Regions from separate parts of the Methylophaga sp. SB9B genome, predicted to be linked through region 3. Evidence: predicted binding sites of a transcription regulator. Region 3 holds the regulator's gene; each other region holds the start of a gene.
What was found. The regulator FNR, encoded in region 3, switches genes on or off when oxygen is low (the NO sensors DNR and NnrR bind a similar motif). The targets are predictions, from matches to a motif close to TTGATNTANATCAA.
Positions count from the first base shown of each region.

Region 1: a site for FNR is predicted at 2,562-2,575, ahead of ccoN (cytochrome-c oxidase, cbb3-type subunit I). Genes of this name have one in related genera too.
Region 2: a site for FNR is predicted at 3,057-3,070, ahead of E8Q33_RS14135 (cytochrome-c peroxidase). Genes of this name have one in related genera too.

Region 1 covers NZ_SSXS01000001.1:80,594-86,607, forward strand. Annotated here, with positions in the region: gene ccoP (cytochrome-c oxidase, cbb3-type subunit III) at 1-118, opposite strand, end outside; gene E8Q33_RS00365 (cbb3-type cytochrome c oxidase subunit 3) at 108-317, opposite strand; gene ccoO (cytochrome-c oxidase, cbb3-type subunit II) at 310-987, opposite strand; gene ccoN (cytochrome-c oxidase, cbb3-type subunit I) at 998-2,419, opposite strand; gene E8Q33_RS00380 (MTH938/NDUFAF3 family protein) at 2,797-3,198, opposite strand; gene E8Q33_RS00385 (integration host factor subunit beta) at 3,205-3,495, opposite strand; gene rpsA (30S ribosomal protein S1) at 3,610-5,283, opposite strand; gene cmk ((d)CMP kinase) at 5,393-6,014, opposite strand, start outside.
Region 2 covers NZ_SSXS01000015.1:42,049-48,062, forward strand. Annotated here, with positions in the region: gene E8Q33_RS14125 (diguanylate cyclase) at 1-1,149, opposite strand, end outside; gene E8Q33_RS14130 (PQQ-binding-like beta-propeller repeat protein) at 1,224-2,975, opposite strand; gene E8Q33_RS14135 (cytochrome-c peroxidase) at 3,152-4,150, shown strand; gene E8Q33_RS14140 (cysteine hydrolase family protein) at 4,200-4,802, opposite strand; gene E8Q33_RS14145 (catalase family peroxidase) at 4,872-5,870, opposite strand.
Region 3 covers NZ_SSXS01000005.1:32,183-38,196, reverse strand. Annotated here, with positions in the region: gene hisA (1-(5-phosphoribosyl)-5-[(5-phosphoribosylamino)methylideneamino]imidazole-4-carboxamide isomerase) at 1-558, opposite strand, end outside; gene hisH (imidazole glycerol phosphate synthase subunit HisH) at 584-1,219, opposite strand; gene hisB (imidazoleglycerol-phosphate dehydratase HisB) at 1,270-1,863, opposite strand; gene fnr (fumarate/nitrate reduction transcriptional regulator Fnr) at 1,961-2,710, shown strand; gene E8Q33_RS06735 (OmpW family protein) at 2,821-3,516, shown strand; gene murJ (murein biosynthesis integral membrane protein MurJ) at 3,562-5,106, opposite strand; gene E8Q33_RS06725 (hypothetical protein) at 5,160-5,786, shown strand; gene E8Q33_RS06720 (hydrogen peroxide-inducible genes activator) at 5,783-6,014, opposite strand, start outside.

The DNA of each region.
Region 1 (6,014 bases), on a different contig from region 3:
TCAGGTATAAAGCTATTGTCCACCAGCGTGGCGGCGGATTAGTTAACTCTCTGATGCCATCCCATTCATGACCTGTATCTGGACATTCATGAGGATTTTTATTGTTATCAGCCATCATTTTTCTCCGAATTTATATCGTCATCTCTCAGCGCCATGTCACGGTGTGATTCAAGTTTTTCTTTATTCTTAGGTCGTAATGCCCAGAAATACATACCAAACATCAATATAAAAATAATGACTGTCAGTATCGTGCCCACCCAATCACTTGCGGTCATGGCCGACCAGTTTGTCTCAAAATAAGACAAGAAATTACTCACGGTAATCTCTACCTGGTTCAAACTGGATCATTGTGCCAAGTACCTGCAGATAAGCTACCAAAGCTTCCATTTCCGTTTTGCCTTCTACCGCTTCGGCAGCACCCAGAATTTGTTCATCTGTATAAGGTACGCCCAATACTTTCATTGCTTTCAAGCGGCGAACCATGCCTTCGCCATTGATGGTGGCATTATCTAGCCATGGGTAGCGTGGCATGATGGACTCAGGCACTACAGAACGTGGGTCACGAAGATGCTGGATATGCCATGCATCAGAGTATTTTCCACCTACACGAGCCAAGTCAGGCCCAGTACGCTTAGACCCCCACTGAAATGGGTGATCATATTTAGATTCAACTGCTAATGAATAATGACCATAACGATCTTTTTCATCACGGAATGGACGCACCATTTGTGAATGGCATAAATAACAGCCTTCACGTTGATAGACGTCACGACCAGCCAATTCTAAAGCCGTATATGGACGAACACCTTGCAGTTCTTCATATTCAGGAAAGACATCATCCTCAAATGTATTTTGCAGATAAAACAACGGGACAATCTCAACAATACCGCCTACAGACACTACTAATGCTGTAGCTAGAGCAAGTCCCCAAACGTTTTGTTCAACCCAATCTTGAAAACTAACGCGTTTATTAGATTTATTAGCCATGCTGATTCCCTCAAATATTCGCTGCAGTTGCCATTTCGGCAGATGGTTTTGCAATCGCGCGGCGAATAGTCACTGTTACGTTAAACAGCATGATGACCGCACCCAGGAAGAAAATCAGTCCACCGATTGCACGCATCGCGTAGTAAGGATGCATCTGTGCGACTGACTCAACAAAGGTATATGCCAAGTTGCCGTATTCATCATAAGCACGCCACATCAGACCTTGCATAATGCCTGATACCCACATTGCGGTGATGTAAATCGCAGTACCGATGGTCGCCATCCAGAAATGCAGATTAACCAGCTTAACGGAATACATCGTCGTACCCCACATGCGTTCAACCATATGATACAACGCACCTACAGAAACCATCGCAACCCAGCCAAGCGCACCTGAGTGAACATGACCGATAGTCCAGTCAGTGTAATGTGACAAGGCGTTTACTGTTTTCGAAGCCATAACCGGGCCTTCAAAAGTCGACATCGCGTAGAACGCTAAAGAGACAATCAGGAATCGTAAAATATAGTCCGTGCGTAATTTGTCCCAAGCACCACTCAGAGTGAACATACCGTTTAACGCACCACCCCATGAAGGAATAATCATCGCTAATGAAATGGCAGCACCCAGTGAACCTGTCCAATCTGGTAATGCTGTGTATTGAAGGTGGTGAGCACCTAACCACACATAACCAAATACCAACGCCCAGAAATGGATAACCGATAAACGGTAAGAATAAACAGGACGGTTTGCCTGTTTAGGTACGAAGTAGTACATGATGCCAAGGAAACCCGCAGTCAGGAAGAAACCAACTGCGTTATGACCCCACCACCATTGAATCATCGCATCCTGAACTCCAGAGAAGATCGAATACGATTTCCACATGCTGACAGGAATAGCCAAGCTGTTTACTACATGGAGATAGGTGATCATGATCATCATTGCCAGGAAGAACCAGTTGGCAACATAGATATGTGAAACCTTACGGATCGATAAGGTCATGATGAAATTGAACATGTAGCTTACCCAGACTACCGCAATCAAAATATCCAGCGGCCATTCCAGCTCAGCATATTCTTTTGATTGAGTTAAGCCTAAAGGCAACGTGATGATGGCGCCGAGAATAATCAGGTTCCATCCCCAAAAGGTGAACCAGGCCAATTTATCACTCCAGAGTCTTACTCCAGAGGTACGTTGCACAACATAAAATGCTGTGGCCATTAATGTTGATCCACCAAATGCAAAAATTACCGTATTGGTATGCAATGGACGTAATCGACCAAAACTAATGTAAGGATTATCAAAATTAAGATCTGGCCAGGCTAACTGCGATGCAATAAATACACCCATACCCGTTCCGGCAACCAAATAGACTACCGCCATATAGGAGAACCATTTGACTACTTCAAAGTTATACTGTTGTTTCGCCTGCATAGCGATCACACCTTCTCTCTCATGAAAACTCTATCACTGCTTCTTTTATTTATTCTCAGAAACAGAACCCAATTTCATATCGCCCAACAATCAAGCTCGACAAATTTTACCGCAAAACAACAATGTTGATGCTTTCAAATCCGTGATCCAGATCAACTTTGCTGATTTTGCTAAGCCTTTTGCCAAAAATTGCGAGCCTATAAGCTTTTTCGCAAACTTTGCGTTGACTAAACCAGGGAATTTTCCTGACTTCATCAGGTGTGGTCAAGTTTTAGCGATTCATTCATTCATCTAATCCCTAATAACTGACATAAAACAAAGGTTTAAACCTTATGCTTAATATGGGTATTCACATCAATAACCACAAACATTGAAGATCACCCGCATTCAGACTCTAAATCAAGTAGCAATATTGGCTTTCTGCCTTCATTTAATAGCAAATTGTAGGTACGACAAGCAGCACCAAGCGACATTATTTCTAATGAAATACCATATTGGGCAAATGTGTGGGTAATTTTGATCGAGTGAGAGGTAAGACCGTCATCCTTCACCAAGATGACAACGTCGGCTTGAAAGGATTTGATTTTTTTAATCTGTGTATCGCTGATATTTTCATCGAAGCGATTCAGATCCAGCGCATCAAATATGCCTTCAGGAGTGAGAATGCAATTATGCGTGATCTGTTGTTGAGGTTGATTTGAAGATTGAATCAGCAGAAAGCCGTCGCCATAACTTTTTATTACAAGAGCGTCAGTAACGGCTTCCTGACTAATTTTCATTTTTTATTAAAAACCAGCGGCATTATTTACGCGATCACGTAACTCTTTTCCGGGTTTGAAATGCGGTACATATTTTTCATCAAGCTTAACGGATTCACCACTTTTTGGATTACGTCCCACTCTGGGTGGACGATGATGCAAGGTGAAACTGCCAAACCCTCTGATCTCAATACGATCACCACGTGACAGACAATCACTCATCTGTTCAAGAATTAACTTCACCGCTAGTTCAACGTCTCGATAATTCAATAGAGATTGTTTTTCGGATAGTATTTCTATCAAATCAGACTTGGTCATAATTTCCTAGATTCCCGGCAGTAGACTTTGGGTTATGCCTTAACGTTAAGGCAGCTGTGTAACAAGAAAAAATAAGCATCCGGTAAATTACCGGATGCTTACTAAATGAACAGATTAGCTATCTTTCTGATTCATTTGTTCTTTCAGCAAATCACCTAAAGTGGTATTGCCGGAACTAACATTACTGTACTCTTTCACAGCTTCGGACTCTTCTTGATCATCCTTAGCTTTAATAGACAGAGTCAGCGTGCGATCCTTGCGCGACATTCCTGTAAATTTAGCTTCTACTTCATCACCGACATTCAGCACTTTGCTGGCATCTTCGATACGTTCACGCGAAATATCCGCAACACGAACATAACCTTCAACGCCTTCTGCCAATTCAATTGTTGCGCCTTTGGCATCAACTTCAGTGACCTTACCTGTAACAACAGAACCACGTGGATGTTCAGACAAATAGGCAGAGAATGGATCATCCTGCAATTGTTTGATACCCAGAGAAATACGTTCACGTTCAGGATCAATTGCCAGTACTACGGCTTCAACTTCATCGCCTTTCTTGAAGTCACGAATCAGTTCTTCGTTTTCTTCTTCCCAAGAGATGTCAGACAAGTGAATCAGGCCGTCAATGCCACCGTCCAAACCAATGAAGATACCGAAATCAGTGATTGATTTGATAGCGCCACTGACTTTGTCACCTTTGTTATGAGTCATTGAGAACTCTTCCCAAGGGTTGGTTTGGCACTGTTTGATACCCAGTGAAATACGACGACGTTCTGCATCGATATCCAGAACCATTACTTCAACTTCTTCGCCTAATGTGACCAGCTTAGAAGGATGTACGTTTTTGTTGGTCCAGTCCATTTCAGACATGTGAACCAAACCTTCAACGCCGTCTTCGATTTCAACAAAGCAACCGTAGTCAGCAATGTTGGTCACTTTACCTTGAATGCGTGTGCTGTTCGGATAACGACGAGCGATATCTTTCCAAGGATCATCACCCAATTGTTTCAGGCCTAACGATACACGTTCACGATCTTTATCAAATTTCAGAACTTGAACATCGATTTCATCACCGATGGCAACAACTTCTGAAGGATGTTTAACACGTTTCCATGCCATATCAGTGATATGCAACAGACCATCAATACCGCCAAGGTCAACAAACGCGCCGTAATCTGTCAGGTTCTTAACGATACCTTTAACTACTTTGCCTTCTTCCAATGTTTCCAGAAGAGCTTCGCGTTCAACACTGTTCTCAGCTTCCATAATGGCACGGCGAGAAACAACGATATTGTTACGTGGGCGATCCAGCTTAATCAGTTTGAACTCAAGCTCTTTGCCTTCGAGGTGTGAAGTATCACGAATAGGACGCACATCAACCAGTGAACCTGGCAGGAACGCACGGATGTTTTCCAGATCAACAGTGAAACCACCTTTGACTTTTCCAGAGATAATCCCCAGAACAGTTTCATTAGCTTCGAATGCGTGTTCCAATCTGATCCATGCTTCGGCCGCTTTGGCTTTTTCACGTGATAATAATGTCGCACCAAATCCATCTTCCAGAGTTTCCAGAGAAACATCGACCAAATCACCAACAGAAACGGTGATTTCACCTTTTTCGTTCATGAATTCGGCAACTGGGATAGCGCCTTCAGATTTCAGACCTGCGTTAACCATAACAACATCAGGACCAACATTGACTACCGTACCGGTAACAATTTTGCCTGGTTGCATTGGAGTTGCGTTTAGACTCTCTTCAAAGAGATCAGCAAAGCTTTCGCTCATTATAAATATCCTTGATCCTGTATAGATAACAGAATCGCCCGTAAGACCTGCTAATGCAGGAAATTAACAAAAAACTTAACTGGAACACCCAGCTAAGTACCCTAATAAATCAGTCAATTAATGCACTGACTTTTTCTAATACAGCTTCAATACCAAGTTGTGTTGAATCCATAATAACGGCATCATCGGCAGGCCGCAGTGGCGCTACTTCACGTTGCGTATCACGATCATCACGTTCGGTTATTTCGGCTAAGAGATCGGAAAGGTTACTATCAATTCCTTTCTCTTTCAACTGCTTATATCTTCTCTCCGCCCGAACCTCGGCACTGGCTGTTAAAAAGACTTTAAATGCTGCGTCAGGAAACACGACTGTCCCCATATCGCGGCCATCTGTGACTAAACCAGGTGGCTGACGAAAATCACGTTGTCTTTGCAACAGAGCTGCACGTACCGCGGGAAATGCGGCAACTTTTGATGCAGCATTGCCTGCTTGTTCTGAACGAATCAACAATGAAACATCTTCACCTTGCAGTATCACCTGCAACTGGCCTTTGGTTAATAAGAACTGTACATCCAAATGCTTAGCTAATTCAGCCAGCGCTGATTCATCAGTTAAATCAATGTGATGCATGAGCGCCGCTTGTGCCAATACACGGTAAATGGCACCACTATCCAGATAATGCCAGCCCAGTCTTTCCGCCATAAGCTGCGCTAACGTGCCCTTGCCGGAT
Region 2 (6,014 bases), on a different contig from region 3:
TTCCTCACCACCAAAGCGTCCGAGTACGTCATAGCTACGCAAAGTGGTCTTCAAACGGGCTGCAAAACCTCGTAATATTTCATCACCAACAGCATGGCCGTAGGTATCGTTTATCTTTTTAAAATTATCGATATCACATAAAGCCACACAATAAATCTTGTCATTGCGTGAGGAACGTTTTAACTCATCGGTAATCCGCTCAATTGCTGCATAACGATTAAAAATAGCGGTGAGATGATCGTGCGTCGCCCGGTAAATTAAATCTTGGTAGAGATGTGATAACGGATTAGCCAGACGACGTGCCAGTAGAGTGCTCAAGACAACTGCAATCACAACAATCACCAGCGTTAACAACAGCAACGAATAATTTAACCGATCAAACACCTGATAAAACACTGATAAATCGGCCAGCAGAAACAGTTGTATTTGTTGCTCCAAAGAACTTTGCAGTGCAACTTTTTCCAATAAATAGTCTGAGCGTTGCCACCACAATTTCGGTAGATTTTCTTGCTGTAAAATGGTTTCAAACTCAGCTTTATCTATGTTTAATGTGCTTAAAAACAAATCTGATAGTGACGACTGAAAAATGATATCCAGTCCTGTTTTTAGCTTTAATTCTTCAAGCAACATACCATTGATTTCAAACGCTATAACGCTAATACCAATTTGATGAGGAGCTCTGATGGGCAAACTAAACAAGCGGTATAAACGGTTATTTACTTCTACAAACTGACCTGCTTCTGAAGCTCGGTTGAAATCTAACCAATTAACATTGGCCAATTCTGTAAAGGGAAAGTCCAGTTCATTGCCGGCAATCAACTCTCCATCATTATTCAGCACCAACATCAGATCAGCCTGAATTCGTTGGGCATGGTTGGTAAGCATACTGGTAATAGTCGGCAGATCGTTGGTTGCAATGGCTTGTCTGAAACCAAAATCCTGAGTAATCACATTGCTTGAGTAACGCAAATTTGATTCACGACTCTCGATATATTGCTGCAGAAAATACGAAGCATTCGCTACCTGCGAATTCATCTGCCGTTGGTTATGCTGGCTGATAAACCATCCATGACTGAACTGCATGGCCAGAGCTGTCAATATGATCAGACTGACACAAAGCAGAATAACTCTAGCCTTTATGCTATTCATCTATGTCGTTGTTTCCAAAAACTGTTAAAGGTCTATTTTCTGTTGGAAGCTGATGCTGCGATTAACACCAACTTCTAAGGTAACCGCCAGACTTTAATTTTCTGCCCGGTTTTAAAACCAAACAAGCGATTGCCGCCCACTGCCACTGCAATATATTGTTTGCCATCAATTCGATAAGTTATGGGCGGCGCATTAACGCCAGCATCAGTTTTACCACTCCAGCGTTTTTCGCCAGAATCGGCATCAAAAGCCATCAACTCGCCACTGCCCTCTCCAGTAAACACCAATCCACTGGCGGTACTTAACACGCCCCCGATCAACGGGTTTTCAGTTTTCACTTGCCAGACAATCTTGCCACTATCCAAATCAATTGCCGTCAACAATCCATGTTTTTCAGGGGTATTGATAGGCGACATCGAAGAATAGCGTACGGCGTCCTTACCTTCACTTGCGGCCTGCTGATGTAATTTATACTCCACCGGCCAATGGATGCCAGGAATAAACACCAAGCGACGCCGAGCATCTACTGATACCGGAGACCAATTGGCTCCTCCCATAACACCGGGGTAAATGATCGTGCCCTCAGCGCTTGGCAGCGAGAACATATTTTTTTGGGGAACGAATGCTTCACTTTTATACAAAAAATTGCCATTACGCCGATCATGCACATAAAACCAGCCGGTTTTACCCGCCTGACCAATTGCTGGAACCGGCTGACCTCTGATCGTTATATCAAATAATACTGGCGGACTGGCAACATCATATCCCCACAGATCGTGTGGCACTTGTTGATAATGCCAGCGATAATCACCACTACTGGCATCAAGGGCCAGTAAAGAACTGCTGTAAAGATTATCGCCAGGACGTGACGATCCTTCCATTTGAGGTGAGGGGTTACCCGTGCCGAAATGCAATATGCCAGTATAGGGATCAATAACCGGCGTACTCCAGGCAGAAGCACCGCCATAGCGCCAGGCATCGGCATTTTCTTGCAATGCGGCTTTTTCATTAGTGATATTACGAGGTAATTCAACCCCATCAGCCGTTTTGGTAACGAAGTTGCCCTCCCAGTTTTCCGACTTGATTGTGTCAAACTGCCACTTCTGTTCACCAGTGTGAATATCGTAGCCCGCCATAAACCCGCGACGTCCATATTTTCCGGCAATACCGACAACGGTTCCCAGAGGCGAGTCAGAATCGACTGCATCCAAATGCAATCCATAACCTACACCAGTGATGCCAATGATGACCGTATCCTGATAAATCATCGGCGCCATATTAATACCGGCACCAGAAGTGCCAGACACACTGCCCAGCTCAGTATCCTCAAGTTTGCTGGCATCTTCGCTGATGCCGGTGTTCTCACCAATAACACGATGGTCCCAACGTTTTTTGCCGGTTTTGGCATCCAATGCAATCAGTCGGGCATCAATAGTGCCGGTAAAAACCATGCCATTGGACACAGCAACACCACGATTGGCCGATCCACAGCAAATCGGATAATCCTTGTCCAAATCATGCTGATAACGCCATAACTGTTTGCCCGTCGCGGCATCCAAGGCAATGACGTCATTAAACGGCAAAGAAACATACATCACGCCATCCTGTACCACCGGCGTAGCTTGAAAAGTGTCATTAACACCGGTATCAAACTCCCATGCTTCGACCAGACCGGTCACATTACTTTTATTGATTTGTGTCAGTTTACTGTGTCGCTGGTGCAAGTTATCACCACCATAAACGGGCCAGTCGTTTTCTGCTGCTGAAAGTGGCAGCGATATCACTGTCAACAAGCCGCTTAACCAGATGAAGTCTTTTACTCGCATTGTTTTCTCTCTCTAATTATTATTTAGTCATGATAACAATTAATCCCCGCTGGATAGCGCTTATCATGCTGATTGGATCTATTGATCCAGATCAATTACCTGCCTGTTAACCCCACTGCAAATAATTACTCCGCTTACACTCAAATTCACGACAACTGAATAAATTGAGGTGGGCAATGTATAAAACACTCTTATTGGGTCTGGTTACCCTTATGAATGTTTCACCTGTCATGGCTAATCGCCTGGCAAATGAACCGATTAAGCCTATTCAGCCTTTTATTATCACCGAACCGGATAAAGTTGAACTCGGGAAAAAACTCTTTTTCGATCCCCGGCTATCTCGTTCCGGTTTTATCTCCTGTAACTCATGCCATAATCTGAGTATGGGCGGCAGTGACAATCTGCCGACATCGATAGGTCATAACTGGCAACAAGGCCCTATCAATTCGCCCACCGTGTTGAATTCCAGCATGAATCTGGCGCAATTCTGGGATGGTCGTGCCGCCGATTTACAGGAACAGGCTGCCGGTCCAATTGCCAATCCAATGGAAATGGCTTTCAGCCACTCTTTAGCCATCGATGTTCTACGTTCGATTCCTCAATATGTTGCTGAGTTCAATAAAATTTATGGCAGCGATGACATTACACTGGATCAAGTCACCAACGCTATTGCTGTGTTTGAAGAAACATTGGTTACGCCGAATTCACGTTTCGATTTATGGCTTAACGGTAATGACAACGCTTTAACCGATACGGAAATTGCCGGTTATCAAAAGTTCAAACAAATCGGTTGTGTAGCCTGTCATAACGGCGAAGCAGTTGGTGGTAGCTCGTTTCAAAGAATGGGTATTATGGAGCCCTACCAAACAGATAACCCTGCCGAAGGGCGTATTGCCGTGACCGGTAAAGATGCCGACCGCTTTTCCTTTAAAGTACCGACCTTACGTAATGTTGAATTGACCTATCCGTATTTCCACGACGGTGCGTATTGGAAACTGGAAGATGCCGTGGATGTAATGGCCAGATTGCAATTGGGCCAGCAACTTGAAGAGCAGGACATCAAAAATATCACTGCATTTTTGAAAACGCTGACTGGTGACCAACCGCAATTTGCTATACCGCAACTACCACCATCAACGCCTAATACGCCAATTCCTGTTCCCTTCGAAAACTAATCGTGTCAAAAAAACGGAGATGAAAATCATCACCGGGCTTTTTTATGGGCTAGTCAGGTAAATCTGCCACACGATCGACTACTGCAGCATATAAATCTCTGGTCGAAGCAATGGCCGCATCCTGAACCTGTTCTGCCGGGACCAGTTTGCCATGAGCAGCTTCAAGCGGACGAGTCGCTGTAGCACTGGCGACCACAGTCGGTTTATATCCCAAATTAAATCCGCCATGTGCTGTGGAGTTCACACACATATGCGTCATAAATCCCGCTAACACGATGTTCTCAATTTTCAGCGATTTCAGTCGTTCGTCCAGCTCTGTTTGAATAAATGAATTGGGAAAGTTTTTAGTGATTACATACTCCCCATCCTGCGGCGCTACTTCACTGGAGATTTGGCCGATATCTGAGGTTAAATCATACGGTGAGCCAGGGCCACCATCATGCTGAATATGAAAGATAGGAATATTGGCAGCCCTTGCCCGTTTGAGTAAGGCTTTCGCTTCAACAATCGCTTCTTCTACGCCACTGAGCTGCATAACGCCTCTGCGATAGGTATTTTGACAATCAATCAAAATCAAAGCCGAATCACTCAAATTAGCTGGTTGGTGACCGAGACCGACAATCTCTCTTAATGTTTGTGATGCTTGTGCCATAACAATCCTCATTGAATGTTCATACTAGGTAGTAATGTGCTGTTTTATTGAACTAGATTTTGATCTGAATTAATCCATACGATGTTGAAAACTGACCGCATAAGCCCCCGGTCTAGCTAATAGAATCGGATCCGCTGAAGGCTCTATTCCTTCTGGTAAAGCCAGTGGATTAAACATAGTGGCTTTTTCATACTCTGCAGCATCTGCTTTCGCCGCATAAAGAACAATCCTACCTAACTCAACTATTAGACGATCCTCTGGCCAAATAATGGTCGCATCATTCACCTCATCACCTGGCTCTGCAACTTGTACGGCTAAACGAAATTCCGCTGGTTGCTGCGGTAATCTTTCACGAATTTCATTCATCAAATAGTTTTCATTTTGTATTTCCGCATCGGCTTTTTCCAATGTTTTAACACCGTCTAAAGGAGTCACAATATAACGACCATAAACCGATTCACCATCTGCATTAGTGAATTTAAACGCATTAATACCGTGATATGACAAATTGGCAAAACTGGCTGGAAATGGTTTCGGGTATTCGACAAAGTGTTTGGCCTTAGGGTTGTCAGCTAAAAATTGTTGGATAGGTTTGGTTTCAGCTTCTGACGTGGCAGAGTCTCTGACTGCTGTGAGCATTTCTAAAAACGCTTCTGGAGTTGCCACCGGAAAACGCGGTACCGAACTCAATACCATATCGGTATATTCCTCGTCGCCCAGATCAATACGCATCGCCATGCCTTTAGCCAATCCTCTGGGATCGTTGTCCGCTATGTCGGGAAACCCGGTTGCATTGGAAAAACGTACTACTATCGGAGAGGACTGCTGTTGCAAATGAGCAGCAGAAGTAATCTGTCGTGCCGAATCAGCAGGATGAAACTCGCCGGTTAGCACCACCCCTTTTGTATGATTAGAACGCAATCCCTCTCTTGGCCCTTTGAATAGATCGTGTTGCACATCAACAATCTTTTCAACCGTCGATTTTTCTCTTTCTTCAGCTAAAACCGGATTTATGCTGAAACCTAACAACAATGCCAGTGGCAAATACTTCAATGTTTTAGTAGCCATTAATGCTCTCCTTTTTATGAATTCACAGTCTGCTCTGGACATGAAAATTTATATTAAACCTTTATGAGCCTTCTGCATGAACTAAGTTCATGCTGATTTAAACACTGCAGCAAAAATTCAGCTGTATTGATTTGGGGTATTTGG
Region 3 (6,014 bases):
TAAATCACGGGTAGATTGCAGATTTACACCTTGCATCATGCCGTCACGGCTGATGTCAGTATAAATAATAGCCTCAACCCCATCCTGCTCAAATTGTTGAGCGATATCGATAACATCATGATTGGATAATTTAGACCAGCCATCAATGGCAACTTTGCCATCTTTAGCATCCAGCCCGACGATGATATGGCCCGGAAACTCGGCACAAACGTCGCCAACAAAATGCGGTGCATTAATGGCTTTGGTGCCAATAATCACGTAACGAACACCCGCATCAAGATAAGTTTGAATGGTATCTTCATCACGAATGCCGCCCCCCACCTGAACATCCAAATCAGGAAAAGCAGCACAGATTCGATGAATAACATCAGCGTTAACAGGATTACCCGCAAAAGCACCGTCCAGATCCACCATGTGCAATCGTTTGGCACCGGCTTCAACCCATCTGGTCGCTACGGCCAGCGGATCTTCTGAAAATACAGTGTTATCTTCCATGCGTCCCTGACGCAATCGAACGCAGTGACCCTCTTTAAGATCAATGGCAGGGATTAATAACATAACGCTTTCTCCATCAAACAATTTGTCAGGACTGACCGTCCCAGTTAATAAAATTTTTCAATAACTGCAAGCCGGCATGCTGGCTCTTTTCAGGGTGAAACTGTACGGCAAACAGGTTTTCTTGTGCCAGTGCCGCTGCAAACGGTAATGCGTAATGACTGCGGCCCGACACTTTCCCTTCATCTACAGGTTTAACATAAAAACTGTGAACAAAGTAAAAACGACTGTTTTGTTCAATATCCTGCCATAAAGGATGAGCATAAGTCTGTTCAACTTGATTCCAACCCATATGGGGCACTTTTAGTCCCTGTTCTACTGCTTTGTCAAAATACACCACATCACCACCGATGATATTTAAACCATCAGAGCCCTGGTTTTCCTGACTATGAGTTAATAAAGCTTGCATGCCAAGACAAATGCCGAGGAACGGTTTTTGTTTGGCTACTTCAACGATAATTTTGTCTAGTTCGAGTTTTTTGAGTTCAGCCATGCAATCCCGAATAGCGCCCACACCGGGAAATACAATGTGATCAGCCGAACGAATATCGGCCGGATCCGCGGTAACAATAATTTGGGTGTGGTTATCTGCTACGGCTTCCAACGCTTTGGAGACTGAGCGTAAATTACCCATGCCGTAATCAATAACTGCAACGCGACGCATAAAACAAAAACCTAGGCTAGAAAGTGAAAATGATTAAATCGATAACCCGATTACAACGCACCTTTAGTGGATGGCAATTGTTGTAATGCGCGCTCATCCAAGGTAACGGCCATACGTAATGCCCGTCCAAACGCTTTAAAGATGGTTTCAGCGATATGGTGCGCGTTACGACCTTTAAGGTTATCGATATGCAGCGTAATGCCAGCATGGTTGACTAGGCCCTGAAAGAACTCATAAAACAGATCAACGTCAAACTCACCAATTTTGTCGCGGGTAAAGGTCACGTCAAACTCAAAGCCTGGACGGCCGGACAAGTCCAATACCACCCGAGATAAAGCTTCATCCAGCGGCACATAGGAATGACCGTAACGAATAACGCCTTTCTTGTCGCCAAGAGCTTGTTTTAATGCTTGACCGATAGTGATGCCGACATCTTCAACGGTGTGATGAGCATCAATGTGCAGATCACCATTTGCTTTGATTTGTAGATCAAATAAGCCGTGTCGGGCAATTTGTTCCAACATGTGATCGAGGAATGGCACACCGGTTTCGGATTGAAATTTTCCGCTGCCATCCAGATTGATGGAAACTTCAATTTGTGTTTCGAGCGTGTTACGCGCAACAGTGGCGCTACGAGCGGTCATTTGCTTTCCTGAAAACTGAAATAAAAACAGATAATAACTGTTTCAGTGCAGGGTTTGAAGCGTTATCATGGTCAGTGACTTTTTTATGGATAATAAAATGACACAAGCCCAGATGATAACACCGTTGTTTCAGGACCTTGCAAAGGTTGAACATCATCATCAGTTAGCCTGTCAGTCATGTGCTTTATACCGACTATGCCTGCCTTTAGGTCTGCATCGGGATGACTTATCCAAGCTGGATGAAATCATCAAACGCAGTGCCGGTTTTAAACGCCATCAAATTCTGTTTGAGCCAGCCTCAACCTTCAAGACCATTTTTGTAGTGCGGTCTGGTTCGTTCAAAACTACTATTTCAGCGGCAGATGGTCGTGAACAAGTCACTAGCTTCTATTTCCCCGGTGAGTTTATTGGGATGGATGCCATTTATCAACAGCGCTATTTATCGACAGCTCGTGCACTTGAAGCCAGTAGTGTTTGCGAATTACCTTATGAGCGTTTGCAGGAATTCAGTGCCACGATTCCGGAGTTACAAAATCAGTTGATGACCCGGTTGAGCAAAGAGTTGTCCGCAGATAAAAATTTGTTACTTTCTTTGGGTAAAAAAACCGCCCAGGAAAAATTGATTAGTTTTCTGTTGTCACTTTCTCAACGTTTCAGCGAGCGCGGTTATTCGGCAATGTCATTTCAATTGACGATGTCGCGAGGTGATATCGCGAATCATCTGGGCCTAGCAATCGAAACGGTCAGTCGTTTATTTACACAGTTGCAAGAGCAGCAGTTATTAACAACGCAAGGTAAAGAGGTCACGCTGCTCGACCTTGCGGCATTAAAACAACATTGCGGATAAAATCGTAGTGCTTTAGCAACATTTTTATTGACCTGGATCAATGTCTTAATCCAGGTACTCCGTATGATCTGAAACTGTGCATTACATCAGAACATTATCGGAGTCACATTATGAAAAAAATTCCCCTGATTTCCTCAATCTTGTTGGCCGCTGGTCTGGCCAGCCCTATTTCTACAGTTATGGCTTATGAGGCTGGTGACTGGTTGATTCGGGGGCGTATTATTAATGTTAATCCGAATGACAGCAGTGGTACCTTATGGACAGAAGCTGCAGGTAATTTAGGTAAAGGCGTGACGGTTGATAATGATACTGTGCCAGAGCTGGATATTACTTACATGATAACCCGCAACTGGGGTGTTGAATTGATCCTCGGTTATTCAGAGCATACTGTTAGTACACATAAATCTGCAGGTGGCGTGGCTAGTACTCTTGGATCGAGAGATGTTATTGATACCAAAGTTTTGCCACCCACACTGACTCTTCAGTATCACTTCTTACCGGATTCTAATATTCGTCCTTACGTTGGAGCTGGTATCAATTACACTTACTTCTTCGATGAAAAAGTGCCGAGCAATTCAGGTGTTGCCAACTCAGGCGACAAAGTTAAGTTAGAAAGCTCATGGGGTTGGGCGGCTCAGGCTGGTGTGGATATTGCTATTAACCAAGACTGGTTCGTCAATCTTGATATTAAATATCTGGATATTGATACAACAGCACGCTTTAAAAATACTGCGGTTGGTTCAGCCAAAATTAATGCAGATATTAATCCGTTTGTTTATGGTATCGGTATCGGCCGCCGCTTTTAAGCTTCTCTGTCACTTTTTCAGCCATAAAGCCCTCCTCAAGGAGCTTTATGGCTGGGAATGTGGCTTAATTAAAGTCTTTAGCCTGACTCCGCAAAGTGTTAGAACAGCAAAATAGATGATTGCTGAGATTGTAATCAGCCCCATTAAGATCCCAAAACGATGCCAGCCATCCCAGCTTATCCATTCACTATTTGCCGGTGTTAGCCACATTAGGACTAAGACAAGAGATGCATTGGCCAAAAATGTACGAATAAAGAATATTCCCCAGCCAGCGATAGGTTCATAAACTGCTTTTTTGCGTAAGGTGTAATACAGCAGTCCGGCATTGAGCATGGCCGATAATGCGGTTGCTAAGGCAAGCCCTACATGGGCCAGATAAATCATCAGAATAATATTCAGCACCATATTGCTGACCATGGCAATAATGCCGATTTTGACTGGTGTTTTGGTATCTTGCCGAGCGTAAAAGCCTGGCGCCAGCACTTTAATGAAAATAAACGGCAATAGACCTAATCCATAAGCCATTAAGCTCAAAGAGGCCTGATGGGCATCATAAGGGGTAAATTCGCCATATTGAAACAAAGTCACTAACAACGGTTCAGCCAGAATAATCAATCCTATAGCTGCTGGTGTGCCGATTAAAAATACCCAACGTAAAGCCCAGTCAATTGTGTGGGAAAATTCCTGCATTGAAGCGGTAGCATGTTTTTTGGAAAGGTTAGGTAATATCACAGTCGCCAGTGCTATCCCCAATATGCCTAATGGGAATTCCACTAAACGGTCAGAATAATATAACCAGGAAATACTGCCGGTGATTAGAAAGGAAGCCAGTAAGGTATCGAGTAACAAATTAATTTGTGAAACAGAGACGCCAAACATAGCTGGAATCATCAGTTTTAAGATTTTTTGTACGCCCTCGTCTTTCCATCCCCAGCGTGGTTTCGGTAAGCTGCCTATTTTCATTAAAAACGGCATTTGAAATAGTAATTGCACTACCCCGCCGATAAACACCCCCCAAGCTAAGGCTTTTACCGGCTCGTCTAAATGCGGCGCTAACCATAACGCACAACTAATCATCGAAATATTCAAAAATACCGGGGTAAATGCCGGTACGGCAAATTTGCCAAAGCTATTCAGAATTGAGCTGGCTAAAGCGGTAAGCGAAACAAAGAGAATATAAGGGAAAGTGATTCTTAATAGCTCTCCTGCCAACTGCAGCTTTTCAGGCTGATCCATAAAGCCCGGAGCAAAAATAACAATTAAAATGGGGGCAGCGATGACCCCGATGGCGGTGATGAAAAATAAAATGCCTGCCAAAGTACCGCTGGTTGCTGCGATAAGCTGCTGCAGATCTCGATCTCCCTTCTCTCGGTACTCGGCTAAAACGGGAATAAAGGCTTGGGAAAAGGCTCCTTCTGCAAACAAGCGCCTTAGGAAATTGGGAATTTTAAAAGCAACAAAAAAAACGTCGGAACCCATGCCCGCCCCTAAAAATCGGGCAATAACAATATCTCGAACAAATCCCATTATTCGGGATAAAAAAGTCATCAAACTTACAACGAGAGTAGACTTAAGCAATTTTTCTTTCATGGTCGCTTATTGTTTAGTGGGTAAGCCTGCCAGCGTTTTGCGGAGGAGCAACGATGCAGAATATGTTTAAAAATGTTCATTCTAAGCGTTTTTTGCTGACATATCTTGGCTTGGTTGCTTTATTACTGCTGTTTTTTTTATCGATGAGTCAGGAACAACAACCGTTTGAATCGCCAGCAGAACCCGGTGCAATGCTAACGATGTTTGAGCCCAATCTGGAAATCCCGCAGTTTCTTGCTCATAACGCTGATAACTCGGTCTTTACCAATGATGCTTTGGTCGGAAAATGGAGCTTTATTTTCTTTACCTCAGCTGATTGCTACGATTGTGAAGCCATTTTTAAAGTCTTGGCTAATCTAAAAGCCGGGCTGGCAAATCGTGCTGTGCAAATCGTGCTGGTTGATAGGTCAGGCCTACAAGCATCAGAATTATTGGCGGTTAGCCAATCTCATGATCTGACTGCACAGGTCATTACTGTTGCTGCTGCCGCAACTGATAAAAATTCGTTGCCGGCTTTTTTCACCAGAAGTCGAGCTTTTGCCCATCAAGATCTAGGTTATGCCGTTTTTTTGGTTAATCCAAAAGCTAAACTGACTGCCCGATTCCAGGCACCGTTCACCTCGGTATTGATTAGGCAAAGTTTTATTCAAATTCGTGCTGAATACGCGAGCAAAGGTTAGAGGCTTTCTTCCATTGCAGCAGTGAAGCTGGATGATAATTGTTCCAAAGTACTGGTTCTTCGGAAACTGGGGCGCCATACCAAGCCAATCTCGCGTTTTGCCAGACTGTCTCGTTTTAAAGGGCGAAGGCAAATATCTGCATGTCTTACCATATCCGAGTTAATGGCCATATGCGGTATCAAGGTAATGCCTAGACCACTGGCGACCATTTCTATTAAGGTATAAAGG